Regions from separate parts of the Glutamicibacter sp. PAEs-4 genome, predicted to be linked through region 2. Evidence: predicted binding sites of a transcription regulator. Region 2 holds the regulator's gene; each other region holds the start of a gene.

Region 1 (7,221 bases), 750 kb from region 2:
CATGAGTTTGTGGAATGCCCAGTCAGATGCGCCGTTATCCGTGGAAATCGAAGTTCCAAGCGGAGACCCGGCAACTGACCTAGAACGCGGAGTGCAGTTGCTGCGCGATGTCCAGTCGGGCGAGAGGGGTTCTTTGCTACGGCTCTATCGTCCGGACCCGACTCTGGCCTTTGGCCAGCGTGATGTGCGTCTGGACGGCTATGAGGAGGCGCGGGAGGTGGCGCAGCAGCTCGGCTTTGCGCCATTGGTGCGCAAAGCCGGTGGCCGAGCCGCGGCATATCACCGGGGCACATTAATCGTTGACCACATTGAGCCCGAAGCTGAGGCAGTGATGCGCCAGCAAAGCCGCTTCGAGGTATTTGCCCGCGTCTATGCCAACGCCTTCCAGCGCCTTGGCGTAAATGCGCAGGTCGGGCCAATCCCGGGGGAGTACTGCCCCGGCGATCATTCGGTACATGGTCTCCCTGACGGGAACTCGCCGCGCAACTATCCAGTGAAGCTGGTAGGAACGGCTCAGCGTGTGGTTTCCGGCGCATGGCTGTTCTCTTCAGTCTTTGTTGTCGAGGATTCTTCGTCCTTGCGCCAGGTCCTTGATGGGGTCTACCAGGCAATGGGTGTTCCGATGGATCCGACAACGGTAGGCGCAGCGAACGATTTGCTCGCCGGTGTCACCACTGAAGCATTTGTTTCCGCGTTGCTCGTGGAATACCGCGAGCACGCAACGCTGCACGGTGCATAGCGCAGCTTAAAAAAGCATCGGCACCTGCTAGGGGGTGCCGATGCCTGGTCTTGCGAGTGGAACTATGCGCCGACGCGCTCAACAACCTCGTCGATGCGCGGGTTGGTGGCTGCGGTTCCATCCGGGAAAATCAGAGTTGGAACGGTCTGGTTGCCGTTGTTGAACGACTCGACGATCTCCGCGGTGCCTTCAACTTCTTCGATATTCACCTCGGTGTAGGCGACACCCTTCTGGTCCATCAGGCGCTTGAGGTTGCGGCAGTAGCCGCACCAGCTGGTGGTGAACATGGTGACTCCGCCGGCAGCGGGAACGTACTGGTCAAGGTTCAATTCATTGCTCATAGTTGGTGTAACGGCACGCATGTTGACTTTGTTCCCGGCTGGCCGGAAAAAGTTCGCTGAATTCTCGGACGCTGCTCGCTAGACTGGGGAGCAGATTTTCCTTGAGGCCGGACTAGGGGGCAAGCGATGTGCGGACGATATGTGATGGCCAAAGCTATCGGCGATCTGGTGGCGGAGGCCGAGGCCGAAGCTGACGACAACCTGGAATTGCGCCAGTCATGGAACGTTGCGCCAACCACCGATGTGCCGATTGTGCTCGAGCGGCTGATCGGCGATGATCTGCACCGCCAGGTCCATGTCGCCCGGTGGGGGCTGGTGCCAGGCTGGGCGAAGGAGCTTTCGGTCGGGGTGCGTGCCTTCAACGCGCGCAGCGAGACGGCCAGCACCAAGCCGACCTTCCGCTCAGCAGTGAAGAAGCGCCGAGCCGTCGTCCCGGTGGAAGGCTACTACGAGTGGAAGAAGGAGGGCAGCAAGAAACGCCCCTTCTACGTGCACCGCGAGGATGGAAAGCTGATCTTCTTCGCCGGCCTCTATGAATGGTGGAAGGACGAGGACGGATCCTGGATTCTTTCCACCTCGATCATGACCATGGACTCGCCTTCGGCTGAAGAACCAGGGGTGCTTGGCGAACTTGCCGGCCTGCACGACCGCTTGCCCATTCCGCTGGGCAAGGAGATGATGGGCCGTTGGATGAACCCTGCCGAGGAAGATGGCGAAGGGCTGATCGAGCAGATTCGTGCAGAAGCGTTCGATGTGGCCTCAGAATGGACCATGCATGAGGTCGACACCGCTGTCGGCAATGTGCGCAACAACTCTCCGGAGCTGATCGAGGCGCACAGCAACTCGCTGTTCTAGCGCTGGTGCCGGGCGGCGTGCTGCACCATCCAGGCGCCGTTGGCCATGGCGAATACTGCCAGCCCCAGTCCCATCAGCCGCCGCGCGGCAACGCCCGCCGGGGACGTGGCCAGCGAGGACAGCTGTGCGTGCGTCAGCGGCTCGTAGGCGAACCAGCCCAAAGGCACCGGTTGCAGCGTATCCCAGATCTTCAACCCGGCCCCTGCCAGGAACAAGGCCAAGGCGAGCGCGGCCAGGATCCAGGGCACGGCTCTGAGGGGGCGCACCGCCAGGATGCGGCGCATCAGGAGGATCCCGGCAGCCAAGCAGAGGGTGACGACGCCGAAGAACACCAGCGCTCCTGCGGCAAGGAGCACTGGGCTCGGCGACTGCGAGATCGCTCCGGCGGCCGAGGAGAAGCTATCTGCGGCGGTGGCCACAGGTTGGCGGCCGTCGTGCCAGATCAAGACGAGGCCGCAGAGCAGGGCGGCAAGGCCGCCATAGCCTGCCGTTCTCTGGATCCGCAAATGCGTTTCAGGCATGGATTCATTATTCCATCGATGGTGCGGGAAACAAGGATGGCGGCGGCAGCCGGCCCGCAGGCCGGCTGCCGCCGCCATTTGGTGGAATCGCTGTCGCGGGTCAGTGCCCGCGCTTGATCCATTCATCCAGGTTCGGCGCTTCGGCACCGATGGAAGTGGCATCGCCGTGACCGGTATTGACCACCGTTTCGGCTGGCAGCACCAGCAGCTTGGTGCGGATCGATTCAATGATCGTCTCGAAGCTGGAGTAGCTGCGCCCGGTAGCACCCGGTCCGCCGTTGAACAGGGTGTCGCCGCTGAACAGCACGCCGAGGTCTTCCGCATAGAAGCAGGTTGAACCTGGCGAGTGCCCCGGGGTGTGCAGCGCGGTCAGCGAGGTGCCGGCGATGGTGAATGAATCGCCTTCGCTGATTTCCGCGTCCACGTCGCGCTCCGGGTAGACAGCTTCCCAGAGCATGCGGTCTTCCGGGTTCAAGAACAACGGTGCATCAACGGCGTCGGCGAATTCGCCGGCGGCGCGGATGTGGTCGTCGTGCCCGTGGGTCAGCAGCACGGCCATGACTTCGCGCTCGCCCACGGCTTCGCGGATCTTGGCAACATCGTGTGCCGGGTCGATCACCATGACCTCGGAATCATCGCCGATGATCCAGACGTTGTTATCGACATCCCAGGTGCCGCCATCCAGCGAGAAAGTGCCGGAGGTGACGACGTTCTCGATGCGGGCAGCCATTAGAGCTCCACCACCGAACGCAGCACGGTGCCTTCATGCATCTTCTTGAACGCCTCTTCGATTTCATCGATCTTGATGCGTTCCGTGACGAAGGAGTCCAGATCCAGCCGGCCGAGCTTGTACTGCTCGACAAGCATCGGGAAGTCGTGGCTTGGCAGGCAGTCGCCGTACCACGAGCTCTTCAGCGAGCCGCCTCGGCCGAAGACGTCCAGCAGCGGCAGCTCGAGCTTCATCTCCGGGGTCGGGACGCCCACCAGCACCACGCGGCCTGCAAGATCGCGGGCGTAGAAGGCCTGCTTGTAGGTTTCCGGACGGCCTACAGCATCGATCACCACATCGGCGCCGAAGCCGCCGGTCAGTTCCTGGATGGCTTCCACGGCGTCGACCTTGGCGGAATCCACGGTGTGGGTGGCGCCGAAGGTCTTCGCGGTTTCCAGCTTGTCAGGGTTGACGTCCACCGCGATGATGGTGGTCGCGCCGGCCAGCTGCGCGCCGGCGATGGCGGCGGCGCCGACGCCACCGCAACCGATCACGGCAACCGACTCGCCGCGCTTGATTTCACCGGTGTTGATTGCCGCGCCGATGCCGGCCATGATGCCGCAGCCGAGCAGGCCGACGGCTGCCGGATCCGCTTCTTCATCCACGATGGTGCACTGGCCGGAGTGGACCAGGGTCTTCTCGGCGAAGGAGCCGATGCCCAGGGCAGCCGACAGCTCGGTGCCGTCCTCGAGGGTCATCTTCTGGGTGGCATTGAACGTGTTGAAGCAGTACTTCGGCTCGCCCTTGGCACAAGCGCGGCACTGGCCGCAGACTGCACGCCAGTTCAGGATCACGCGGTCGCCGACCTTCACGTTGGTGACGTTCTCGCCGATCTGGCTGACGACTGCGGTGGACTCGTGGCCCAGCAGGTAGGGGTACTCGTCGCCGATGCCGCCGAGCTTGTAGTGCAAGTCGGTGTGGCAGACACCGGTGGTGAGCACGTCGACGACTACTTCTCCGGGACCCGGGTCCGGAACGATGATGTCGACGACCTCTACCGGCGCATCCTTGGCGCGGGAAACAACGGCTTTGACCTTATGAGGCATGGGATTTAGCTCCTGGAACGATTGACTGTTGCTGTCTCGATGCTATCGGTGTCCTCGGCGCTTATGGAACATTCGTGACACAATGACGCAGGCTGTTTCGCCCAGAGCCAATTTGCGCAGGTGCACCACGAGTTTCCCGGAACGTATGTGACGGCGCAAGGGCTGCGCCTCGGGCTCAGGCTCCGCTGAGCAGGAGGACGGCACCGAGGGCGGAAACCAGTGCCCGCGCCGAATTGGCCTTGATCCACTGTGGTGCATAGAGCTCCCAAGCCAGCGACCTGCTGCTCCAGCCGCCGATTGAGCGGAACGTTGGCTCCGAGGGTGAGCGGGGCACCGTTCCCATCGGGCTACATCGCCAAACTGCGCCTGGCCTTGGCCCATGATGCGCTGCTTGCCTGCGATGTCGGATGTTCCTCGCCCTTTCGTTTATCGCGGCCTTTCGCAGGGCCTATTCAGCCAGCTCATCGACGCTGCGAGCCGCTGCGCTCGGCTAACCCAAACTGTCGGTCGCGCTGACTAGTGTAACTGTCATTCGAACACGTGTTCGAATAGAATGGTTCTACTAGGTAAGGAGTGCGCACGTGGGGATGTTCACCGAGTCGATCGAGGTGGCTCGCGCAGCGAATGGGATGCCGTTGCGCGTGACCTGGCAGGGGCAGGACTACCGCTTGGTGGCTGAACCGCAGCGCTGGTTCGAGCGCCGCAAATGGTGGGATGAGAACCTGCGGATTCCCCGCGGAGCCGGTGCGGGGATTGCCGACTACGAGATGTGGCGCCTGCAGCTGGTCGCCGTGCGTGGATCCCGCCAAGTGCACAGCGTCGATGTGAGTTTTGATGCGCAAACTGAACGGTGGCGCCTGGTGCGCGTGCATGACTCGCTGGCCCGCAGCGCCTGATGTGCCGGCAGGGGAACATATTTTCGAAGGACATCCATGAGCTTCACCCATCTGAACGTCAGTTCTTCATACAGCGCCCATTACGGCGTCTCGCACCCAAAGCAGCTGGCCCAGGCGGCCAAGGCGCAGGGGGCGCAGATGCTCGCGCTGACTGACCGGGATGGGCTGTATGGGACGGTCAAGCATGTGGCAGCCTGCATGGCAGAAGGGCTGCACCCGATTCTCGGGGTGAACCTTGCGGTGCTCGATAGCCACGGGGAAACCCAGGGGCGGATTGTCCTGCTGGCCCGCGGGCGCTGCAACGGTGCGGGATATGCAGCGCTGTGCCGGGCCATCACCCTCGCGCATGGCACTGCGCACGGCGTTCCGGGGCTGGAAGCCGGGCAGTTGGCGCATCTGGGCGCCGGCGGAAATCTGATGATCCTGCTCGGCGGGGAGTCGGACGTGTCTCGCGCAATCCTCAAGGGAAACTACGCTCACGCCCGGGCGCTGCTTTCCAACTGGAAGAAGCGGCTGGGAAAGATGCTGCGCGTGGAGATCACCACGCACCTTTCCAGTCCCGGATCGCGCTACAGCCTCGGCGAAGCAGGCCGCATGCTGCGCTACGCCCACGAGCGGGGGGTCAAAGCAGTCCTCACCAACGCCGTCCGCTACGTGGACCCCGACGGGGCGGTCACCGCAGACATCCTGGACTCGGCGCGCGCCCTGCACAGCCTGAAGAACCTGGACTCCTGCCAACCCAACGGCCAAGGATGGCTGAAAACCCCGCAAGAGATGCGCCAGCTGGCCAAGGAAATCGGTTATGCCACCGAAAGAAGCTGGGCGCACCAGCTGCTGCGGGAAACCGAAGCGCTTGCCGAATGGGCTGCGGCCGACCCGGTGGCTGATCTCGGATGGAAGAAGCCGGTCATCCCCGAGGCCAAGGTCCTCGGCCTGGACCGCCCGGCCATGCAAGAGCTCACCAGCCGCGTCTACGGCGCGGTGCCAGGGCTCTTGCCGCACGCCAAACCCAGCCTCATTGAAAAACAGCTGGCTCTGGAACTCGGGGTGATCGACCGGCTGGACTTCGCCGGGTATTTCCTGACCGTCGCCGAAACCGTCAAGCTGATCACCGGCATGGGAATCCGCGTGGCCGCCCGCGGCTCCGGCGCCTCCTCGCTGGTGAACTACCTGCTGGGCATCAGCCAGGTGAACCCGCTAACCCATGACCTGGTGTTCGAACGCTTCCTCTCCGATACCCGCACCACCTTGCCGGACATCGATATCGATGTGGAGTCCGCACGCCGCCACGAGATCTACCGGGAGATCTTCGCCAACTTCGGCGAAGAGCGCGTGAGCCTGATGAGCATGCAGAACGCCTACCGTGCCCGCGGCGCGGTCCGCGATGCAGGAGCCGCCCTCGGGGTGGAGCAGGAACAGGTCGACGAGATCGCCAAGCAGCTCTGGCGCTTCTCCGCGTCCTCTTTCCGCGAAGCGCTCACCGAGAAGCCGGAACTGGCGGCATTGGCCGAACGCATTACCGATGACACCCAGCTCGATATCCTCATCGACGCCACCGAACGCCTGGACCGGCTGCCGCGCCATATCTCCATGCACCCCTGCGGAGTGATCCTCTCCGACGCGAGCCTGCTGGACCGCACCCCGGTCCAGTCGTCGGGCATCGGGCTGCAGATGAGCCAGTTCGACAAGCACGACATGGACCTGATGGGGCTGATCAAGCTCGACGTGCTTGGGGTGCGCATGCAATCAGCCATCGCCTACACCCTGGAAGAGATCGCCCGCATGCACCCGGACAAGCAGTCGGTCGCGCGCGCCGGAGGGCATGTGGATGACAGCTATATCTCCGCTGCCGGAGCGATCGACCTGTCCCGGGTGCCGCTGGATGACGAACCCACATTCGAATTGATCCGCTCAACCCATACCCTGGGCTGCTTCCAGATCGAATCCCCGGGCCAGCGCGAGCTGATCGGCAAGCTCGCCCCGCGCGAATTCAACGACCTGATCATCGACATCTCGCTGTTCCGCCCTGGCCCCATGCAATCGAATATGGTCAA
Region 2 (7,221 bases):
TCGCGGCCTTCCCAATCCTGGCCGGCAGAGTCGGTTTTTGAACCTGCCTGCGCCAGCGCAGCGACAATATGTCCCGGCAGATGGCGTTTGGGTGCAGATTCAGGTTGCTCGGTGCTCATAGCTCCATGCTATCGGTGGTTTCGAGGTTGTTGGCAGGAAGTTCCAAAACTGCATTCATGAGCTTGGACACCCCGAGCGGGGCATTTCAGATTTCATCCCCTGCCGGCTGTGCGCCATCGCTGCCAGGAGAAGGTATTGCAGGAATCTGGCTTCACAAATGGAAAGGCGATTCAGAAGCAGGGAGCTTCTGAATCGCCTTTCGCGGATGGTGCTTGGTGCCTAGCGGCGGCCTGCCACATCGAGCGCTTCTTGCAAGGTGAACTGGCCTGAGTACAGCGCCTTGCCCATGATGGCGCCTTCGATGCCTTCAGGAACCAGCTCACGCAAGACGCGGAGGTCTTCGAGCGAGGAGATGCCGCCCGAGGCGACAATCGGCTTGCTGGTCTTGGCAGCGATTTCGCGCAGCAGTTCAACGTTTGGACCGCGCAGCGTGCCGTCCTTGGTCACGTCGGTGACAACATAGCGGGCGCATCCGGCGTCTTCCAAGCGAGCTAGGACGTCCCATAGGTCGCCGCCGTCCTTGGTCCAGCCGTGGCCGGACAAGGTGGTTCCGCGCACGTCCATGCCCACGGCGATCTTGTCGCCGTGGCGGGCGATGGCCTGCTTCGTCCATTCCGGGTTTTCCAGTGCGGCGGTACCGAGGTTGACGCGGGTAGCGCCGAATTCCAGTGCACGTTCCAGGGAGGCGTCGTCGCGGATGCCGCCGGAGAGCTCGACCTTGATGTTCAGTTCCTTGGCAATGCGCTGGACGATCTCGACATTGCTTCCGCGGTCGAAGGCTGCGTCCAGGTCGACCAGGTGCAGCCATTCGGCCCCGGCGTTCTGCCAGGAAAGCGCAGCTTCCAGCGGGTCGCCGTATCCGGTCTCGGAACCGGCTTCGCCCTGGACCAGGCGCACTGCCTGGCCGCCGGCGATATCTACCGCAGGCAGGAGTTCGAGGATTGGTTGCTCGCTCATGATGTCCTTAGTGAAGAAGTAAAAAGTGGTTAGTAGGTCAGGGCCCAGGCTGCGATCAGGCTCATGCCTGCAAGCACCCAGAGCGCGATGATCCATGAAATATGGGCCTTCTGGTTCTTCAGCGAAATGGCCCCGCCGATCAGGAAGGCCCCGATAACACCCAAGATGAGGCTCCACATGCCTAGAGTGTCCCCAACCAGTTGCGCAGCAGCTGTGCGCCAGCGTCGCCGGACTTCTCCGGGTGGAACTGGACTGCCGAGAGCGGGCCGTTTTCGACGGCGGCCACGAATGGCGTCCCGTGCGTCGACCAGGTCACCTGCGGCGGGGTCATCGCCGGCTGGGTGACGTCGAATTCCCACTTCTGCACAGCGTAGGAGTGCACGAAGTAGAATCGCTCGTCCTCGATGCCTGCGAAAAGCTTGGATCCTTCCGGTGGGCGCACCGTGTTCCAGCCCATGTGCGGAATGACATCCGACTGGAGGCGTTCAACCTTGCCCGGCCATTCGCCGATGCCTTCGGTTTTCACCCCGTGCTCCACGCCTTCTTCAAAGAAGACCTGGTGGCCGACGCAGATCCCCAAGACCGGCAGGCCACCGGCGATGCGGCGGCCGATCCAGCGCAGGGAACCGGTTGCGGTCAACTGCTCCATGACCGAGGCGTAGGCGCCGACTCCCGGGACTACCAGTCCGTCGGCAGCCACGATCTTCTTCGGGTCTGCGGTCAGTTCCACCTCGGCGCCGGCGGCTTCCAAGGCGCGCACGGCGGAACGGACGTTGCCTGAACCGTAGTCCAGGACAACTACTGTTTTCTTCTCCACTTACAGGGCACCCTTCGTGGATGGGATCTTGTCGCCCATGCGCTCATCGCGCTCTACGGCTTCGCGCAAGGCGCGGGCGAAGGACTTGAATTGCGCTTCGACAATGTGGTGCGGGTCGCGGCCCGAGAGCACCTCGATGTGCGCGCAGATCTGTGCGTGGAAGGTGATGGCTTCGAAGACGTGGCGGGTCATCGAGCCGGTGAAGTGCCCGCCGATCAAGTGGTATTCCTGGCCAGCAGGCTCGCCGGAGTGCACGAGGTATGGCCGGCCCGAGACATCGACGACCGAGCGGGACAGCGCCTCGTCCAGCGGAGCGTAGGAGGTGCCGAAGCGGCGGATGCCTGCCTTGTTGCCCAGCGCCACGCGCAGCACTTCGCCGATGGTGATCGCGGTGTCCTCAACGGTGTGGTGGACATCGATGTGGGTATCGCCGGTAGCACGCACGGTGAGGTCGATGAGCGAATGCTTGGAGAGCGCAGTCAGCATGTGGTCATAGAACGGCACCGAGGTGCTGATCTCCGAGACGCCGGTTCCATCGAGATCCAATTCAACGAATACGGACGATTCGCTGGTCACGCGTTCCATGCGGGCGCGACGTGCGCCAATCAATTCGGCAGACATGTCTTCCTTCGCTTGTCTTTGATTACTTCTGCGAGCCGAGCAGTTCGGCAAGTCGTTCCAAGAAGGCTGTGGTTTCTGATTCGGTTCCGGCCGTAACACGCAAGGTCCCCGGAATTCCATTGTCGCGGATGATGATGCCGGCTTCCAACAGGCCTTCCCAAATAGCGTGGGGGTCTTCGACGCCACCGAAGAAGACGAAGTTGGAGTCGGAGACCGATGGCTTCAGGCCCAGTTCCTTCAAGCGCGCGACGATGCGGTCACGTTGGGACTTGATGTCTTCGACCTGCGCCAGCAGCAACTCGATGTTCTTCAAGGCAGCGATCGCCGTTGCCTGGGTCACGGCCGACAGGTGGTATGGCAGCCGCACCAAGCGGATGGCATCGGTGACTTCTGGCGCGGCGGCCAGGTAGCCGACGCGTGCGCCGGCCAGGCCGAATGCCTTGGACATGGTGCGCGAGACGATCAATCGCTGGCGGCCTTCAAGCAGGCTCAGTGCGGACTTGGTGCTGGCCAAGGAGAATTCGGCGTACGCCTCGTCAACGATCACCATGCCGTTGTGCTCGCTCATGGCTTCGTACACGGCCGTGATGACATCAAGGCCAAGGGCGGTGCCGGTGGGGTTGTTCGGCGAGCACAGGAACACGATATTCGGCTTGTGCTCGCGGACCTGCGCGGCTGCAGATTCGGCGGACAGGGTGAAATCCTCGGCGCGTTCACCGGCGATATAGGTGGTATCAGTACCACTGGCCAACAGCGGGTACATGGAGTAGGTGGGGCCGAAGCTCATCACGGTACGGCCTGGACCACCGAAGGCTTGCAGGATCTGCTGCAGGATTTCATTCGAACCGTTCGCGGCCCAGATGTTCTCCTTGGTGAGCGAGTGGCCGAGGTAAGCGGCAAGAAGTTCACGAAGCTCGGTGAACTCGCGGTCGGGATAGCGATTCAGAGTTGCCGCTGCCTTGGCCACTTCCTGGGCAATGGCGTCTACAACTACCGGTGGCAACGGATGGGTGTTCTCGTTGACGTTCAACTGGATCGGCACGTCAATTTGCGGTGCGCCATAAGGGGATAGCCCGCGGAGATTCTCACGCAAGGGCAGCTGACTCAAAAGTTCACTGCGGTCATTCACGCATCAAGTCTACGTGCGCAGCGAGCCCGCCAGTGAATCCGCTACGGCTGCAGGTAACAAACACTGGACAGCGGGGGAAGCTAGCCGGCAATGACCGGAATCGACAAGGTATCTCCAACCTGGATTTCGCTGCCGTCCAAGGCGTTGAGCTCCGCGATGTGGCCAACTGCGGAAGTCACGTCGTAACCGGTGGCATAGTCGCGAGCCAAACTCCAAAGCGTATCCCCGGGGATCACGGTCACATCGATGGTTCCAACCCCAGTAGGATCTTCTGCCGCGGCATGCGCGTCAGAGGCGAACATGGAGAAGAAGAAAGCAGCAGCGATCGTGAGTGCGAAAACGGGCATCCCCACCAGCACAGCCCAACCGCGGCGGTTGATGCGGATTTTCAGCGGCGCTTGGGTTTGATCTGAGTCAAGTGCGACGGTAGCCATGACGTTGTCTCCTCAAGAAATTCAAGTGATGCGAATTTTTATTCGAAAGAACGGATTCGAAAACTTGTTCGAACCTCGTATATCTGTTCTAACAGAGATTTGCGGAACTTGTCCAGAAGTTTTCGAACAAATCTTTGAAAGAAGCTCGCTTATCTACTAAGATTTCGAAGTAGACGAGCAATGAAAACATCTCACCATCTAGCTCCGACAGTTTGGACACGCAAACTTTCGAATGATTGCTAGGGAAGGCAAAATCTCATGTCAGCATCACAACGCACTCCCCGATCGAATGCACGTTCGCTGACGATTCGCCAAAAGAAGATCCTTGAGACGATCCAGCGGTCTATCGGCAAGAACGGTTATCCGCCATCGATGCGTGAGATTGGCGACGCTGTCGGACTCAAGAGTCTTTCGAGCGTGACCCACCAGTTGAGCCAGTTGGAAAAGCTCGGCTATATCCGTCGAGACCCACGCCGTCCGCGCGCGATGGAAATCCTGCTGCCGCTGCAATTGTCCGACGATGCAGAAAAGGCCGAGGTCTCGGAGCCGGTCGAGCCGGCTGCCAGCGAAGACGCCAAGATCATTGAGCTGAGCACTTCTGCTGACACCACCATGGTTCCGCTGGTTGGCCGTATTGCTGCTGGCGGTCCGATCCTGGCAGAACAGTCCGTCGAAGATGTTTTCTCGTTGCCTCGTCAGCTCGTGGGCCACGGGGAACTGTTCATGCTCAAGGTGTCCGGCGATTCAATGGTTGACGCCGCGATTTGCGATGGCGACTGGGTAGTTGTCCGCCGACAGCAGACGGCAGACAACGGCGACATCGTCGCAGCCCTGCTGGACGAGGAAGCGACCGTCAAGACCTTCCGGCAGCGTGATGGGCATACTTGGCTGCTTCCGCAGAACTCGCGCTACGAACCGATTTTGGGTGATGCAGCAAAGATCATGGGACGGGTCGTCTCGGTCATGCGCTCACTCTAGATTTCGTGTGGATATTGCGCTGGTGCTTGGCACCAGCGCAATTTTCGTTTAATCAGCTACTCGCCGGCCTCGAGCTCGATCTGGGCGGCCGCGGCGAAGATCATCCAGCGCTGGACTGCCGCCGAGAGCCGGCGCGGTTCCTGGTCGATCAGATGGCCTGCAGTTGCCGTGACCAGTTGCCTGGCCTGCTCCCTGCTTGGTGCTTCCAAGCGGTGATCTTTCGCGGCGAGGGCCAGATACCGGCACAGGATTCCGGCAAAAAGGTTCCCGTCTCCCCCGCGGTTGAACGCGAGTACTCGGGCCGCGGAAGACAGCGAGTGCGTGGTCGCATCGATCAGCACCTGGGCGTGAGCCAGATCGGCCGGCTCGCCAAGCTCAAGCAACGCGCCTAGCACCGTGCCCTGGTTATAGGTATAGACCGCTGGCTCCATCGTGTGCCCCTGGCTGGTCAACCGCACCCCGTCCAGATACAGCCCACGCTCGGCGCTGAACAGGTTCTTCTCCAGCCATTGGAGGACCTGCCGTGCGGTGTCCTCCTGGCCGGTTCGGCCGAAGAACAGGGCCGCCGGCGCATTGGCCGGCGTATTCTTGAAATCCCGTTTTTTCGACCAGTACAGGCCGCCGCCCAGCACCTCGTCCATGCCAGCTTGAAGCTGTTCTCCCAGCACCCGCATTGCAGTCTGAGCAGCGTGGTTTCCTTCTCCCGTCACGGCCAGCGTGAACTGCGCCAGACGGCCGCTGGCCAAGGCAAGCCACGCCATATCGTCGAAGAAGTAGTTGGGCAGCATCCCGAAGTTGCGAATTCGAATGCCACGCAACAGATGATTGGCCCGGGCCAGCTCGGCACGCGCCGATTCCGCGTCGCCTGCGGCCAGATAGGAGTAGCCGTCATCAATGATGGCATCCAGATAATGCGCCTGCCACCAATAGTTCCACTCCGACAACGGGTGCGCGCAGCCATTGAGATCGCTGAGCAAGCTTCCGTCGCGCAACCGGTGCGCCCTGCTGTAGCTCTGCCCAATCCAGGTTCCGGGCAGCCGCAAGAGGCGCCGTCCGAAACGCTGGTGGGTGTCGATGGCGGCTTGGTGTGCCAATTCCTGCATGGACTCCATGGTGCCTTCCGGTTCACGCGGCATCAGTTCTTGTCACAGACCTTAGTGCATCTCCAACCATCCTGCTGATAGTGCTTAAAGAACTTGAGCTGCCCCAAGTCCGAGGACAGCTCAAGTTCATGCTCTGGCTGCGGCTATTTCCCGTCCGGGTTCAAGCGCTGGAGAACTCCGGTGATGACCTTCTTGTCGACAGTCGGCCACATCGGCGGCAGCGTCGCTTTCAAGAAGCTGCCGTACCGTGCAGTGGCCATGCGCGAATCGAGGATCGCCACCACGCCCTTGTCCCCGACCGAACGGATCAGGCGTCCAGCGCCCTGTGCCAGGCGAATCGCCGCATGGGTGGCGGCCACCTGCATGAAGCCGTTGCCGCCATGCTTGGCCACGTCCTCGGAACGGGCTTTGGAGATCGGATCGTCCGGGCGCGGGAACGGGATCTTGTCGATGATGACCAGCCGGCAGGAATCTCCTGGCACGTCCACGCCCTGCCACAGGGTCATGGTTCCGAACAGGCAGGTGTCGCGTTCGCTGCTGAACTGCTCGACCAGCGACTTCATGCTGCCCTCGCCCTGGCACAGGATCTCCACGTCCAGGCGTTCGCGCAAGATGCTTGCCGCTTCTTCGGCGGAGCGTTTCGAAGTGAACAGAGCCAGTGCACCGCCGCCGGAGGCCTTGATGAGATCCTCGATCTCATCCAGCGTCTCGGCGGCCAGTTGGCGGCCCGGCTTGGGCAGATGCTTGGCTACGTACAGGATGCCCTGCTTCGGGTAATCGAAGGGACTGCCGACGTCCACGCCGGTCCAGGACGGAGCCCCTGCGCCCATCAGACCCAGGGAGCCTGCGACCGAATCGAACTGCGAGCCGATAGCCAAGGTAGCGCTGGTCAAGACGACCGTGCGCCCGTCGAACAGCCCTTCGCGCAGCTTGCCAGCAACGGACAACGGGGCAACGTTCAACGTGGCTGGCTGGGTCTCGTCAGCTTCGACGTAGCCCCGGCCTTCGACAAACTCCCGCGGACGGGTGGTGTACAGCACCTCGCGGCGCTCTTCGGATTCG
Region 3 (7,221 bases), 900 kb from region 2:
AAGCCAGGTGGTGACATCCTCGATGTCTTCAGGCAGCGCCGGAACCAGGATTTCCTTGGGAATCCGGTCTGCGTGATCGGCGTAAATCTGGGTGAGCAGCTGCTCGACGAATTCTGCGTCGGTGGTATCTGCGACCTTTTCAACGACCCAGCCGCGCTGCGAGCGGATGCGGCCGTCGCGGACATGGAAGACCTGCACGGCGGCCTCCAGCTCATCGCCATGGATGCCGAAGATGTCGGCTTCGGTCCGGTCGTCAAGGACCACTGCGTTGCGTTCGAAGACCCGGTTCAAGGCAGCGATGTCATCGCGATAGCGGGCGGCCTTCTCGTATTCGAGCTCCGCGACGGCTTCCTGCATCTTCACGGTCAGCGCCTTGGTGAACTTGGTCGCCTCGCCGCCCATGAAGGTGCAGAGGTCATCGGCCAGTTGGCGATGGTCTTCCTCGCTGATCCGTCCGACGCAGGGAGCTGAGCACTTGTCGATGTAGCCCAAGAGGCACGGACGGCCCGAGGCTTCGGCACGCTTGAACACGCCGGGTGCACAGCTGCGCACGGGAAAGACCCGCAGCAGCGTATCGAGGGTTTCGCGGATGGCCTTAGCCGGATAGAACGGGCCGAAATACTTCACGCCCTTGCGCTTGTCACCCCGCATCACCAGGGCGCGCGGGTACTTCTCATTGAGCGTGACTGCCAGGTACGGGTAGGTCTTGTCGTCGCGGAAAACGATATTGAACCGGGGGTTGTATTCCTTGATCCAGGAATACTCCAGCTGCAGCGCTTCCAGCTCGGACCCCACCACGGTCCATTCCACAGACCCGGCAGTGAAGACCATCGCCCGGGTTTTCGGCGTGAGCCGATCTGGGTTGGCGAAGTAGGAGGTCAAGCGGTTGCGCAGGACCTTGGCTTTGCCGACGTAGATGACCCGGCCGTGTTCGTCGCGGAAACGGTACACGCCCGGTTTCGTGGGGATGTCCGAGGTCTTCGGACGGTAGCTTGCCGGATCAGCCATGGCCTATTTCGCGTCCGGCGGCAGCTGGTTGTAGGAATCGACGCGTTCCTGGCCGGACAGTTCGGCGATCGCATCCACGATCCGGTCTGTGGCCTGGCGGCGCTGCGGCAACGGGTGCTTGCGTCCCAGCTGGTCGAAGTACAGCGGCTCGCCATAGTGGATCTGGAATTTGGCGGGCTTGAAGCCCTTGGAGCCAGCAGGCTGCAACTTCTCCGTGCCGATCAGCCCGACCGGGACCACTGGCACACCGGTGGTCAGCGCCAGCCAGCCCACGCCGGTGCGTCCCCGGTACAGCTTGCCGTCGCGCGAACGGGTGCCTTCCGGGTAGATTCCGATGCCGGAGCCGCCCTCGATGATTTCCACCAGCGAGTCGAGCGCCGCCACGGAGGCCGCCTGCTCGCCACGCTGCACCGGGATGGATCCCACGGATTCGAAGAAGGTCTTCATCATCTTGCCCTTCAGGCCAGGAGTGGTGAAGTATTCAGCCTTCGCGAAGAACGCCACGTCGCGCGGGGTCAGCGCCTGGATGATCAAGGAGTCGAAAAAAGACAGGTGGTTGGAGGCGACAATGAAGCCACCTTCCTTCGGGACGTTCTCCAGCCCGGTCACTTCCGCACGGCAGACGCCGTGGATGATGCCCCGAATCGACGAACGGGTCATGGTGTAGATGCTCATCTACTTTGCACCTTCCTGCATGAAGTCTTCGTCGAAGTTAATGGTGTTTGCCCGTTCCGCGCCGAGCAGCAGCACGGCCAGATCCCGGGCGGTCACGGCTATGGCGTCCGCCTGCTGCAGTTCATCGCCCTGGGCAAAGCCCCAGGCGACACCGATGGATGCCACCGAATTCTCGCGGGCAGCATCCCAATCATAGTGCCGGTCCCCCACCACGACGCTGCGCTCCGGGTCCAGCTGGCCGTGTTCCAAAGCCTCGGCGACGATGTGCGTCTTGCTCGAACCCATGCTCCCGTGTTCGTCCGCATTGCCGTGAATCGCGTCGAGATGCGCATCCAGCCCTTTTCGGGCGATGAGCTGGCGCGCGATGTTGATCGGCTTGGCAGTGGTCACCGCGACGTGGATCCCGGCCGATCGCAATGCGTCCAAAAGCGCCACCATGCCCGGGTAGATCACCGATTCGGCCATGCCCGTATCCGCATACCGGGCGCGGTAGGCGGCAATTATGGAGCCGATGTTCTCGTCGGTCACCCCGTCGAGCGTACGCAAGCCGATTTGCAGGGGCGGGCCCACCAGCGCCTCGACCCGGGCTTCGCCCGGATCGGCCAAACCATGGGAGGTCACCGCGTGGCGGATACCCGAAGTTATGGCACCGGCAGGGTCCACGAGGGTCCCATCCAGATCAAAGAGCACGCTTGTTACCGACATATTCACCTAGCCATCTTCCCATGAAGCGGACGCGGGTTAGCAATCCATAACTGAAATTGCATATGTCGAACATTCTCCGCGAGGCATTACAGGATCTCGGCGAGGAACTTTCCGGTGTGCGAATCGGCCACCTTGGCCACCTTCTCCGGGGTGCCAGTGGCCAAAATCGTGCCACCGCCCGAACCGCCTTCCGGACCCAAGTCGATCACCCAGTCCGCCGACTTGATCACATCCAGGTTGTGCTCGATGGTCAGCACGGTATTGCCCTTGTCGACCAGCCCCTGCAGCACCTTGAGCAGCTTGCGGATATCTTCGAAGTGAAGGCCGGTGGTCGGCTCATCCAGGACGTAGATCGAGCGGCCATTGGACCGCTTCTGCAGCTCGGCAGCGAGCTTCACGCGCTGGGCTTCGCCGCCCGAGAGCGTGGTGGCCGGCTGCCCCAGGCGCACATAGCCCAGGCCCACGTCCACGAGCGTGCGCAGGTGGCGGGCGATCGGGGTGAACGCGCTGAAGAATTCGGCGCCTTCGGCAATCGGCATGTCCAGCACGTCGGCAATGTTCTTGCCCTTGTACAGCACCTGCAGGGTCTCGCGGTTGTAGCGGGCACCATGGCAGACCTCGCAAGGCACATACACGTCGGGAAGGAAGTTCATCTCGATCTTCAGCGTGCCGTCGCCCGAGCAGGCCTCGCAGCGCCCGCCCTTGACGTTGAAGGAGAAGCGGCCCGGCTGGTATCCGCGCAGCTTCGCCTCATTGGTCTCTGCGAACAGCTTGCGGATGTGGTCGAAAACGCCCGTGTAGGTGGCAGGGTTCGATCGCGGGGTGCGGCCGATCGGCGACTGGTCCACGTGGACCACCTTGTCCAGGTGCTCCAGGCCCTGCACGCGGGTGTGCCGGCCCGGCACCTGCTTGGCGCCATTGAGCTTATTGGCTAGCACCTTGTAGAGGATGTCGTTGACCAGGGTGGACTTGCCCGAGCCGGACACGCCGGTCACCGCGGTCAGCACGCCCAGGGGGAATTCGACCGAGATGTTCTGCAGGTTGTTCTCGCTGGCTCCGACCACCTTGAGCTTGCGGTCCTTGTCGACCTTGCGGCGCTTGGCTGGGATGTCGATCTGCTTGCGGCCCGAAAGGTAGTCGCCGGTCAGCGACTTGGTGTTCTGCTTCAGGTCTTCCAGAGAACCGGAATGCACCACTTCGCCACCGTGCTCGCCGGCGCCCGGGCCGATGTCCACGATCCAGTCGGCTTCGGCGATGGTGTCCTCGTCGTGCTCCACCACGATCAGGGTGTTGCCCAGCGAACGCAGGTGCAGCAGGGTATCGATGAGCCGGCGGTTGTCGCGCTGGTGCAGGCCGATGGACGGCTCGTCCAGGACGTAGAGCACGCCCACCAGGCCGGAGCCGATCTGGGTGGCCAGGCGGATGCGCTGCGCTTCGCCGCCTGACAGGGTACCGGCGGCGCGTTCCAGGGTCAGGTATTCCAGCCCGACGTCCAGCAGGAACTTCATTCGCGCGTCGATTTCCTTGAGCACCTGCGCGGCGATTTGCGCCTCGCGTGCACTGAGCTCGATCGAGGAGAGGAATTCCGCGGCGCTGCGCAGGTCCATGGCGGAGACCTCGGCGATGGAACGTCCGCCCACCAGGACCGAGAGCGATGCCGGGTTCAGGCGCGCGCCGCCGCAGGTAGGGCACGGGATCTGACGCATGTACTGCTCGTAGCGGTCGCGGGCGTGGTCGGATTCGGTCTCCTGGTGCTTGCGGTGCACATAGGAGATAACGCCCTCGAAGCCGGTGGAGTACTTGCGTTCGCGGCCGAAGCGGTTCTTGTACTGCACGACCACCTTGTGGTCCTTGCCGTTGAGGATCGCTTCGCGGGCGGCGGCCGGCAGGTCCTGCCAGCGGGTGTCCATGGTGAAGCCGAGCTCATTGCCCAGGCCCTCGATCAGCCGGTTCCAGTATTCGGTGGTGGCCTTGCCCAGCGACCATGGGGCGATCGCGCCCTCGGCCAGGGTGACCTCGGTGTCCGGTACGATCAGGTGCTCGTCGACTTCCAGCTTGGTGCCGATGCCGGAGCAGGCCGAGCAGGCACCGAACGGGTTATTGAAGGAGAATGTGCGCGGTTCGATCTCGTCGATGGCCAGCGGGTGCTCATTAGGGCAGGCCAGGTTCTCGGAGAACGCGCGCACGCGCTTCGGGTCATCGGCGTCCAGGTCGACGAAGTCGGCCAGCACGCGGCCTTCGGCAATGCCCAGGGCGGTTTCGATGGAGTCGGTCAGGCGCTGGCGGGCGTCTTCCTTGATGGCCAGGCGGTCCACCACCACCTCGATGGTGTGCTTGACCTGCTTGGCCAGCTTCGGCGGATCGTTCAGCTGGATGGTTTCACCGTCCACCCGGGCACGGGCGAAGCCCTTGGAGGAAAGCTCGGCGAACAGGTCGACGAATTCGCCCTTGCGCGAGCGCACCACCGGGGCGAGGATCTGGAAACGGGTCTTCTCCGGAAGCTCCATCAGCTGGTCGACGATCTGCTGCGGAGTCTGCTTGGAGATCGGTTCGTGGCAGATCGGGCAATGTGGACGGCCCACACGCGCCCAGAGCAGGCGCATGTAGTCGTACACTTCGGTAATCGTGCCCACGGTGGAGCGCGGGTTGCGGCTGGTCGATTTCTGGTCGATGGACACCGCTGGCGACAGGCCCTCGATGAAATCCACATCGGGCTTGTCCACCTGGCCGAGGAACATGCGGGCGTAGGCGGAGAGCGATTCGACGTAGCGGCGCTGGCCTTCGGCGAAGATGGTGTCGAAGGCCAAGGAGGACTTGCCCGAACCGGACAGGCCGGTGAAGACGATCATCGCGTCACGCGGCAGATCAATGTCCACGTTCTTCAGGTTGTGCTCGCGGGCCCCCTTGACGACCAGGCGAGTCAGATCTGTTCTCTTGCTCTCTGCAGTAATAGCCACGAAGCAATACTAATCGAAAACTGCTTCGAATACATGTACGAATGGATGCATCTCACAGTTAAATCTGGAAACCCCTGATCCGGTGCTTGGAGAGGGCGCCGCGCCACCGCCTAAACAAGTCCAGGCGCTGGACTGCCAACAAGGCACTGCCCGCGAATGACTGCTGGGCTGTTCGCTCGCGGGCAGTTCGCCACCTCCATTCGGCATCCCAAGCACGGCGCCTTGGACACTAGTTATCGACGGATTCCGGGGCTGGATCGGTGGCAGACGGCATGGTGTAAGCGGTCAAGCCCTTTCGCCTTCCAGGACCACGGTGGCGCCTTCCTGGTAGCCGGCCCGCTGGAATTCGGCGAACAACGGCAATTGATCGCTCTTCGTGCGAGTATCGCGGTCGCAGGACTGGACTGCCGTTGCCGGCAACAGGTTCGCGATGTCCTTGTCATTGCCCGAGCGTTGCGCGTCGACGCCGTCAAGTTCCATGGTGCACAACACGGTCTGCCCCAACCCTTGCTCGATGCCGACGAAATTTCCCTCGAAATTCTTGATGCCGCCGAGCTTGGCAGTGCCATCATCTTGGGCATTAGCCTCGGCAGTACCGGAATTGATCTGGCAGGTCACCAGGGTGCTGTCGGTGTGAACGCCGTGCAGATCGATGATGCCCAAGCAGGAATAATCCGCGCCGGGCAACGACCAACGGCCATCGCCGGTCTGCGGGTCAAGCCCCACCAGCATGGAATCCGTTGCCATATCCCACTCGAACTCCCTCCCGCCGAGTTCAAACTGGTAGAAGGCGCGATTGCCGGAGCCCACCAATGTACTTCGTTCCCCATCGAAGGTCTCCCAAGCCCAGCCGCCGCCCGTGGAGTAGTGCTCATCATCGATTTCTTCGCAGTCCTTGTTCCACGCCAGAGCCCCCTCATGGGCATAGCTCAGGACCGACCTGCCGGATTCCTGGTCGCTGGAGATGGAAAGCCCTTCACCGAGGTAGTAGTCCTCGAGGTTTTTCTTCGGATCAGGCATTTCGATGGGCTTCCTTGCCTTCTTCCAGCTGTTCGAAGGCCAGTCGTAGTAGTAGTAGTCGACGTTACCTCCCGTGTCAGGGCTTGCTGCCAACATGCACCAGGTATTGCCGCATTTGCTGGGGCGGTCAATGTCGTAGAGGGATCCTGGATCCTTTGGAGACGCGTTGCCCGGTTTCCAGATCGAGCACCGCGGGCCGCAGCTTATCCTTCTCCACCAGCTGCAGCAACGACACGTATTTCTTGCCGTTGTTTTCCACTACGCTGACCTCGAAGGCAATGCCGGACTGCGTGTTGCCGACTTCGGACTTCCGCTTCCAGACTTCTTCCCCGGTGGCCAGGTCCCGGGCTACGAGATAGGGAGTTTTGCCCACCAGGGTGTCGGCAAGCACGACATTCCCAGCCTCGTCGACGTGGGCTTCGGAGAGCAGCTTGTCCTTGCGGTCCGCACTTGCTCCTGCCCCAGATGCTGCACGGGCTGTTCGGTCTCAGTGGCGGAACATCCGGCCAGGGCGCCCAAGAGCAGGGCGGCACCCAGAGTGGCGCCGATCTGGCGCTGGCGGTGTGCGGTGTTGAAAGTGCTCATGGGCGAACTCCCGAATATCCTGAGCTCATTCTCAGGTGCGGACGCGTGATGTGCGTTGTGTTGCGTGCAGTCGACCAGAATCGCTGCTGGGATCCGGTCGATGCGGACGTGTTATTGGGGCAGCGAGCTGAAAGCTGCCCTGAGGTACTTCACCGCGGTTTCCTCATCCACCGACCATTGCTGCGCGATCCGCGCCAGGTCTGCGGCGGCATCGCTGACTTCCTGCTCGGCCCGGTCCTCGGCGGCCTGGATGACCGTGCCGTGGCGTCCG
Region 4 (7,221 bases), on a different replicon from region 2:
CACGTCGCCGTCCTCGCTCATCTGGAACGTATCGGTGAGCACGATCCCATCAAACGATTCATAACCGATCGATGCCGGATCCAGCCCAGACACGGCAGCTTTCTCTTGTTGCAGGGCGTGGAAGGTCGCTTCGATGTTGATCGCGGCAATATAGTAGGCCATCAGCAGGATCTCGTTCGCGTGCAGCTCCTGCGTATACTTCCGCAGCAAATCCTGCGGATCGATCAGCCCGGACTGCAGCAGCCTGACGATGAACGTGCCGGTGCCGGTGAACGGATCTAGGACATGCACGCCAGCATCGGTGATCGATGCGCCGAAATGTTCCGCCAGTGCGTCGTTGACGGCCCGCAGGATAAAATCCACGATCTCAATCGGGGTGTAAACGATACCCATGGCCTTGGCTACGCGGGGGAAAGCGAGTTTGAAGAACCGCTCATAGAGCTCGGTGATGATTTTCTGCTTCCCCGCTGCGTCTGTAATGCCCTCAGCCCGAACTCGTACGGAGCGATAGAACTCCTCCAGGTGCGCGGTTTCTGAATCCAGGTTGTAGGAATCCAGCAGGGTAAGCATGGAATCCATGACCTTGGAGACCGGGTTGTGCCCGGCGAAGTCGTAGTCCTCGAAGAGTGCGTTGAACACCGGCTTGGTGATCAGGTGCTGAACCAGCATGTCCACTGCGTCCGCCCGGGTGATGCCGTCGTTCAGGCTGCCGCGCAATCCGTCGAGGAACACCTCGAACTCCTGCGCCGGGCGGGGGTCTTCGCTGTCAAGGATGGTGTTGATGCGCGTGACTTGACGGTCGGCAATGTCCTTGACGTCCTTGGCCCAGTCTTCCCAGTAGCGCCGGTCCCCGACCTTCTTGACCATGCGGGCGAAGATCGCGTTCTCCCACTCGGCGGCGTTCGCCATCGTGAACAGCGCCTCAGTCGCCCCCGGATCGTTCTTCCCCTCGGTGCCGCTCTCGGTGCCGTCTCCGCCGACGCCAATCACGTCGATGGTCTTGTTGGCTTTCTTGTCCAAGTCGATCTTGTTGATCATCGCCTCGAACCGGTCATCATGGGCGCGCAGCGCTTGCAGCACGTCCCACACGACCTTGTACTTCTTGTTGTCGTTCAACGCGGTCGTCGGGTCCTGGGAGGCCGGCACCGCGATCGGCAGGATGATGTACCCGTATTCCTTGTTCGTGGCGGTGGACTTGCGCATCACCCGGCCCACGGACTGCACCACGTCCACCTGCGAGTTACGCGGGTTCAAAAACAGCACCGCGTCCAACGAGGGGACATCCACGCCTTCGGAGAGGCACTTGGCGTTGGTCAGGATCCGGCACACGTCCTCGCCGGCGTCCTGCTGCAGCCAGTCCAGGCGCTGCGAGCGGGCCAGCACGTTGAACGTGCCATCCACGTGCTCGGCTTCCAGCTTCAGTTTCGACGCGCCCTCGGAGCGGTTCACCAGCAGTTCGCGGCCGACCTTTTCGAACTGGTTGGCTAGCGCCTTGGATTCCTTGATATTCCGAGCGAAGGCGACCGCACGGTGCATCGGGGTGGTGTCGGTGATCGATAGACGTTCCCCGTTCACCCCGCGTTTGGACAGCCCGTTCCAGCAACCCACGATGCGGGCCACATCATCCAGGTTCATGTCCCCGTCGTTGGCCAGCAGGTCCTGGAAACTGGTTGCTACCGATTCTTCATCGACCGCGAGAATCAGCACCTTGTAGTCCGCCAGATGCCCCATTTCCACCGCACGGCCGAACCCGAGGTGGTGGAACTCCGGACCATAGGTGGTCTCGTCGTCCATGGAGTAGACGGCCACCCCGTCCTTGGCAGCCTTGTTCTTTGAATCCTCAACATAAATCCGCGGGGTCGCTGTCATGTACAGCCGCTTGGCAGCCTTCAGGTACTCGGGATTATGGACCCGCACGAACGCAGAATCATCAGCCCCGGGCTGGGAAATACCGGTGGTGCGATGCGCTTCATCGCACACGATCAAATCAAATTGCGGCAACCCCAATTCCTGGGCCTGATGGATCACATCGATGGACTGGTACGTAGAGAACACCACGCTCAAAGTCTCCTGGCCGGTGGAGATCTTGTACCGGTTCACCAGCTTGGCCGGGTCCGTCGAGGCAGGGAATCCCAGATCGTGAACCGCCACGTCCTCATGCTGGGCTCGTCCCACCGAAGCATCGGAGCAGACCGCGAACGGACGCAACGGCACCTCGGCCTGCGCAGTCCACTCATTCAACGTCTGCTGCAATAGCGCAATCGATGGAACCAAGAACAACACCGATCCACCGACCGGCACCTGTTCTTCGACGAGCTTTAGCGAGGTGAAGGTCTTGCCCGTGCCGCAAGCCATGATGAGCTTGCCCCGATCATGCAGTTCAAAACCCTTCGTCACTGCGTCGATGGCTTCTTGCTGGTACTTGCGTGGCTGCTTGCCCGGCAGCTGGACCAAGACTTCAGGTTCTTCGAGGCTGAACTGGGACCAGTCAATGGTCGATTCTTCGAAGTCCTTCAACCGGATCCGCTGGATCGGCTTGGACTGGTTCAGCAGAGCAGCTTCGGCGTGCTTGGACCAGTTATCCGTCGTGGAGACAATCATGCCGCCGGTGAACGGGGACTTGCCCAGCTCGGTGAAGAAAGAATCGATCGACTGCTTGGGCAGCGGGCGAGCCGGATCGTAGAACTTCGCCTGGATCGCCACTAGATCGCCGGTGTACCTGTCTTCGGCCACCAGATCGATGCCCGTATCAACGATCCCGTTGCGGTCCGGCCATTCCTGCCACAACCACACCTGAGAGAACTGGTCGGCGTACTTCGGCTCCACCTGCAGGTACCGTTTGAGCAGACGCTCGAACTTGCTGCCTTTGTCCCTCTGGCTCGTTGCTGAAAAGTAGAGGTCGTCGAAGACATCGGCAAAGGTCTGAGCAGTCATAACTCCAATTATCTCCAGCTGGAAAGCGAAAGATGGAATTGACGGTCAACCGACCAGGCGTGGCTAATAGCTGGCTTGGTTAGGCTTCGTCTCCAGAACCAGAAATTGAATGGGCTGGAACATCAAGATTCTCTACATCCGCAATCAGTTCGGATACCGATGGATAGCGCTCTGATAGATTGTGCGCCACACATTTTTGAACAATACGGTCCACATCGTTACTACCAATGGCTATCGATTGACGTCCAGTGAAGATGAAGGAGAGAACATGGCCAATTGCGTAGATCTCGTTCAGAACACTGTAGTCTCGAAATTTATCCAGCGTCGGGTCAAGGATGGTCCCACGCATTTCCGTATGAGCACGGGTAAAGGTGGATTCATGCTCTTTGACCAGGCCGAAGTCAGAGAGCTTGACCAAGACGGCACCGCTTTCGTACACCTTCATCAGAACATTTTGCAGGCTGATATCACGATGCAATAGTTTTTGACTATGGATGTAGCTCATACCGTAAAGGAACTGCAGGGCTATCCGTTTCCGGGTTGAAAAATGCAAGTTGTTGTTGCGTTGGGAGATGTACTGACGCAACGTTGCATCACAATGCTCCATTCGATATTCGTTGCGTGATTCGTCGTACTTGTAGACCTCAAGAATGTAGGGGAAGCTGAGGTTCTTCATCACGTCGAATTCCTTGCGGAAACGGAGTAGGTCTCTTTCTTCCGCATCTCGGTTGGCCCGTTTAATGGCAAATTTGATGCCGTAATCAGGATCAACGTAGGAATAGACATGGGCGTAGGAACCTTTGCCGATCATCTTAGGCTCAATGGGCTCTTGCTGTTTTTTAAGTTCGACCAAAGCATTCTCCGTAAAAACAGGTTCATACTTGATGATTTCGATCGGTTCGAAACCTTCCGGGACAGCACTGCCACCACTGTAGGAGAGCCAAGGCCTGCAACGCTCAATGGCGTTCTGGTATGCGGCATGCAAAGTGATGTCTACTCCTGCACGCTTTAGGGTATAGAGGTCATTCTTTAGATCCTTCAATAAATCGAGCATGGCTCTGCTGTTATCAGCCCAGTAATGACCGGTTGTTTCTGCGCGTCCGTTGATCGCATCAAAATGCTGATTCAGTTCCTCATGAAGCACGGCAAACATATGCTCCCGTCGGGAGCCTTTATAAAGACGCACGAACTCTGGAGAGTCAGCTCGCTCCTCATACTTTGTCTCAATATCCTGCAGCATGAACTTGATAGATTCCGTGGTCACCAGCGCCCCATTTCTTGTCGATGTTCTCCAAGCTTGCCAGAGCGAGCCGACATTCCAGTCGCTAAACAGCAATCCGATAAGCGGCATACGGTAACGCATGGCCCTTTCTTGTCGACATTCTCCCCTACACTCAAAAGTTAGAATATATATTCTAAAGATTGGTGATGCAATGAAAGTTGATCGAATACAAGTATGTGCACTGGCGACCCCGCCGCAACGGGTGATCGCTATGGCCCTGGATCGTATCCCGGCGGGCTACCCTTCCCCCGCCCAGGACTACTCCGATACGAAGATTGATTTATCCGAGATGCTGATCCGTGACCAGGTCTCCACGTTCATTGTGCGGGTGTCTGGTGAGTCGATGCAGGGGGCGGGGATCAGCGATGGGGATGAGCTGATCGTGGATCGGTCGATTCAGCCTAGAGATGGGCATGTGGTGATTGCGGTGATCGACGGGGAAATGACCGTCAAACGGTTATCCATTGGCCCTGCCGGGGTGGTGTTGAAAGCAGAGAACCCGGACTACCCCGACCTGCACCTGGCGGAACTGTCGGATTTCCGGATCTGGGGTGTGGCCACCACATGCCTCCATCACCTCTAGACTCCCCACCCCGGCGCAGCGGGGCGAATACATCGCTCACGTGGATGTGAATAGCTTCTATGTTTCCTGCGAACGGGTCTTTGACCCGAAGCTCGAAGCCCGCCCGGTGATCGTGCTGTCCAATAATGATGGCTGCGCGGTCGCGCGCAGCAGCGAAGCCAAAGCCCTGGGCGTTGAGATGGGTGCGCCGTGGTTCAAACTCGCGGCCGACGCTGAGCGCCTCGGGCTGGTTGCGAAGTCCTCTAATTACGAGCTGTATGGGGAAATGTCCGCCCGGGTCATGAAGCTTTTAGGCCGTTTCTCGGCGTGGGTGGAGGTCTATTCCATTGACGAGGCGTTCCTGGGCGTGTCCGGCACCCTGGATGAGCTGCAAACCCTGGGAGACCAGATCAAGGCGGAGGTGTTCCGGCTGACCGGGTTGCCCGTCTGTGTGGGGATCGCCAAGTCCAAGACGCTGGCGAAAATGGCGAACAAGACCGCCAAACACATCAAAGAACTGGGTGGGGTGTGCGTGTGGGATCGCGCCCCCGCGCAGACCACCGAGAATCTGTTGGCGCGTCTGCCGGTGGTGGAGGTGTGGGGTATCGGCCCGCGGCTGACCAAACGGCTGCGCGGGTTGGGCATCTGGACGGCTAAAGACCTGCGCGATGCGAACGAGGTAAGAATCCGGGATAAGTTCTCCATTGTGCAGATGCGCACCGTGCTAGAACTGCGCGGGACACCCTGCATCCCGATGGAAGAAGAACGGGCGATCAAGGACCAGTTGATCTTCTCCCGCAGCTTCTCCGATCCGATCACCGATCGGGTGGGGATGGAGCAGGTGATGGGGATCTATGCCCAGCAAGCCTCCGCACGGCTGCAGAAGCACCAGAAACAGGCCAAGATCCTCTCTGCGTGGGCGATGACCAGCTACTACAACCAGCACCAGGATCACCAGCCAGCGATCACGGTGAATAGGCGGAACTAAAGATGGCGGGATGGAACTCGCCCTCCCGCCATCAATCAATCATTCATGAAAGAAAGAAATATTTATTTATTTCTTTCAAACTCAGACCACTTCTCTGCAACTGCTAATTCGATAGCTTCGTAGATGGGGATCTTGGTTTCGGCTTTTACCCGCGCGAGTGTATCCATGGTTGTTTCCGATAGTCTGTTGCTAAAAGGTACACGCACGATCTTTCTCTCTGCCGGAGCTGCAACTGGCTTAGTTGCTGGCTTTTCTATAGCAGGTATCGATTCAACAGGGTCCACATTGACGTCAGGTGCAGGGCGCGGAACCCTTCGTTTCCCTAACGCTGGCCGTTCCGGTAGTTCTTGGTTCATCTGATAATCGTCCTTGCTAGTTCCTTGTAAGCTTCTAAGACTGGTGCTCCCTTGCGGTAGTTTCCGTACCACTCCCCTGCTAAACGAACATCTTGAACGATGGTTCGTTCTGGCACGAGGGGCGTTAGGAGTAGACCTGTTTCACGAAGTTCATCTACGGAGCTAATTACTGCCCGCGGTGTGATTGTGTCCTTATACCCACCGATAACAATCCCAGCTTCTCTCAGCCCTGCTGCCAATCCGAGGCGCTTCCGGCTAGCTAGGAACTTGTCAACCGTGATTTTCGCTCCTTCGAATCCATCTATGCCATCAACGGTCGGCTTGGCAGCGTATACAACAGTGTCAGAAGCGTTCAAAGCGCTTTGGGTGAGCGGGCCACCTTGACGGTTGGGGCAATCGATTACCACTAGATCAGCCGAAGAGCCGATTAAGGAAGTTTTCAGCCGGATATCCAAGTGATCGGAACTGTCTTTCTCGCGGTTGGACACCGACCTCGATGACGGCAGAACTCGTAAATTTGGGCTCCAGTGAGACGATACGGCTAATTCGTCAGCCCAACCCTCAGGGTCCTCGTCCGCAAGTATCGCACCAACATCCAATCCTGCCTCGCGTGGCTGAACTGCCGTCCATTTGGTGGTTGCAGCTCTTGGATCCAGATCAATCAGCAACACATTCTTGCCAGCTTCGGCAGCCACCATCGCGAGCGAAACAGCAGTGGTTGTTTTGGATACGCCACCGGACTCGCTATAAACCATGATCGTTTGCATGATTCTATTCTACCTGAAATCATTCTTTCATGCAATAAATAAATATTTATTGCATGAAAGAATGATTTGTTTCCAAAGCTGATGCGCCCTCGTGCAGACTTCTTGAGGTCATCCCAACACTGGTGCACAGCCCTTCGCGCATCAAGTCAATCTCGCGCCATATTGCGGAAAGTATCTCTCCTCAGGCGAATCAATAATCACTAGCTGTCTGAGCGTAGGTATCTATGAAGGGGCCTTCTCAGCTTTGCGGCTACAGTAAATATTTCATGAAATAAATAAAGATTTCATGAAACCTTTATTGCAGTCGACTGAAGACGCATCAGGTGAGACGT

The links. Region 2 encodes LexA, which represses DNA repair genes until DNA is damaged. Its sites were predicted from a motif close to TCGAACANNTGTTCGA; they were not measured.
Region 1: ACR9WD_RS08845 (DUF6504 family protein) is a predicted target of LexA. The motif match lies at 4,804-4,819, and genes of this name have one in related genera.
Region 3: uvrA (excinuclease ABC subunit UvrA) is a predicted target of LexA. The motif match lies at 5,371-5,386, and genes of this name have one in related genera.
Region 4: ACR9WD_RS16580 (LexA family protein) is a predicted target of LexA. The motif match lies at 4,337-4,352, and genes of this name have one in related genera.

The regions. Positions count from the first base shown of each region.
Region 1 is NZ_CP195017.1:1,877,154-1,884,374, reverse strand. It holds gene ACR9WD_RS08875 (lipoate--protein ligase family protein) at 2-739, shown strand; gene ACR9WD_RS08870 (mycoredoxin) at 802-1,080, opposite strand; gene ACR9WD_RS08865 (SOS response-associated peptidase) at 1,207-1,935, shown strand; gene ACR9WD_RS08860 (hypothetical protein) at 1,932-2,456, opposite strand; gene ACR9WD_RS08855 (MBL fold metallo-hydrolase) at 2,557-3,186, opposite strand; gene ACR9WD_RS08850 (S-(hydroxymethyl)mycothiol dehydrogenase) at 3,186-4,271, opposite strand; gene ACR9WD_RS08845 (DUF6504 family protein) at 4,859-5,167, shown strand; gene ACR9WD_RS08840 (DNA polymerase III subunit alpha) at 5,204-7,221, shown strand, end outside.
Region 2 is NZ_CP195017.1:1,130,922-1,138,142, reverse strand. It holds gene ACR9WD_RS05360 (SseB family protein) at 1-119, opposite strand, end outside; gene priA (bifunctional 1-(5-phosphoribosyl)-5-((5-phosphoribosylamino)methylideneamino)imidazole-4-carboxamide isomerase/phosphoribosylanthranilate isomerase PriA) at 340-1,077, opposite strand; gene ACR9WD_RS05350 (hypothetical protein) at 1,107-1,241, opposite strand; gene hisH (imidazole glycerol phosphate synthase subunit HisH) at 1,259-1,894, opposite strand; gene hisB (imidazoleglycerol-phosphate dehydratase HisB) at 1,895-2,515, opposite strand; gene ACR9WD_RS05335 (histidinol-phosphate transaminase) at 2,538-3,644, opposite strand; gene ACR9WD_RS05330 (LysM peptidoglycan-binding domain-containing protein) at 3,725-4,078, opposite strand; gene lexA (transcriptional repressor LexA) at 4,337-5,056, shown strand; gene ACR9WD_RS05320 (glycoside hydrolase family 76 protein) at 5,113-6,192, opposite strand; gene ACR9WD_RS05315 (ATP-dependent DNA helicase) at 6,303-7,221, opposite strand, start outside.
Region 3 is NZ_CP195017.1:2,028,108-2,035,328, forward strand. It holds gene uvrC (excinuclease ABC subunit UvrC) at 1-1,008, opposite strand, end outside; gene ACR9WD_RS09555 (lysophospholipid acyltransferase family protein) at 1,012-1,683, opposite strand; gene ACR9WD_RS09560 (HAD hydrolase-like protein) at 1,684-2,388, opposite strand; gene uvrA (excinuclease ABC subunit UvrA) at 2,475-5,345, opposite strand; gene ACR9WD_RS09570 (hypothetical protein) at 5,631-6,365, opposite strand; gene ACR9WD_RS09575 (hypothetical protein) at 6,493-6,756, opposite strand; gene ACR9WD_RS09580 (GntR family transcriptional regulator) at 7,062-7,221, opposite strand, start outside.
Region 4 is NZ_CP195018.1:15,109-22,329, reverse strand. It holds gene ACR9WD_RS16590 (DEAD/DEAH box helicase) at 1-2,934, opposite strand, end outside; gene ACR9WD_RS16585 (protein kinase family protein) at 3,014-4,297, opposite strand; gene ACR9WD_RS16580 (LexA family protein) at 4,428-4,799, shown strand; partial or broken gene ACR9WD_RS16575 (Y-family DNA polymerase) at 4,781-5,751, shown strand; gene ACR9WD_RS16570 (hypothetical protein) at 5,829-6,122, opposite strand; gene ACR9WD_RS16565 (ParA family protein) at 6,119-6,889, opposite strand.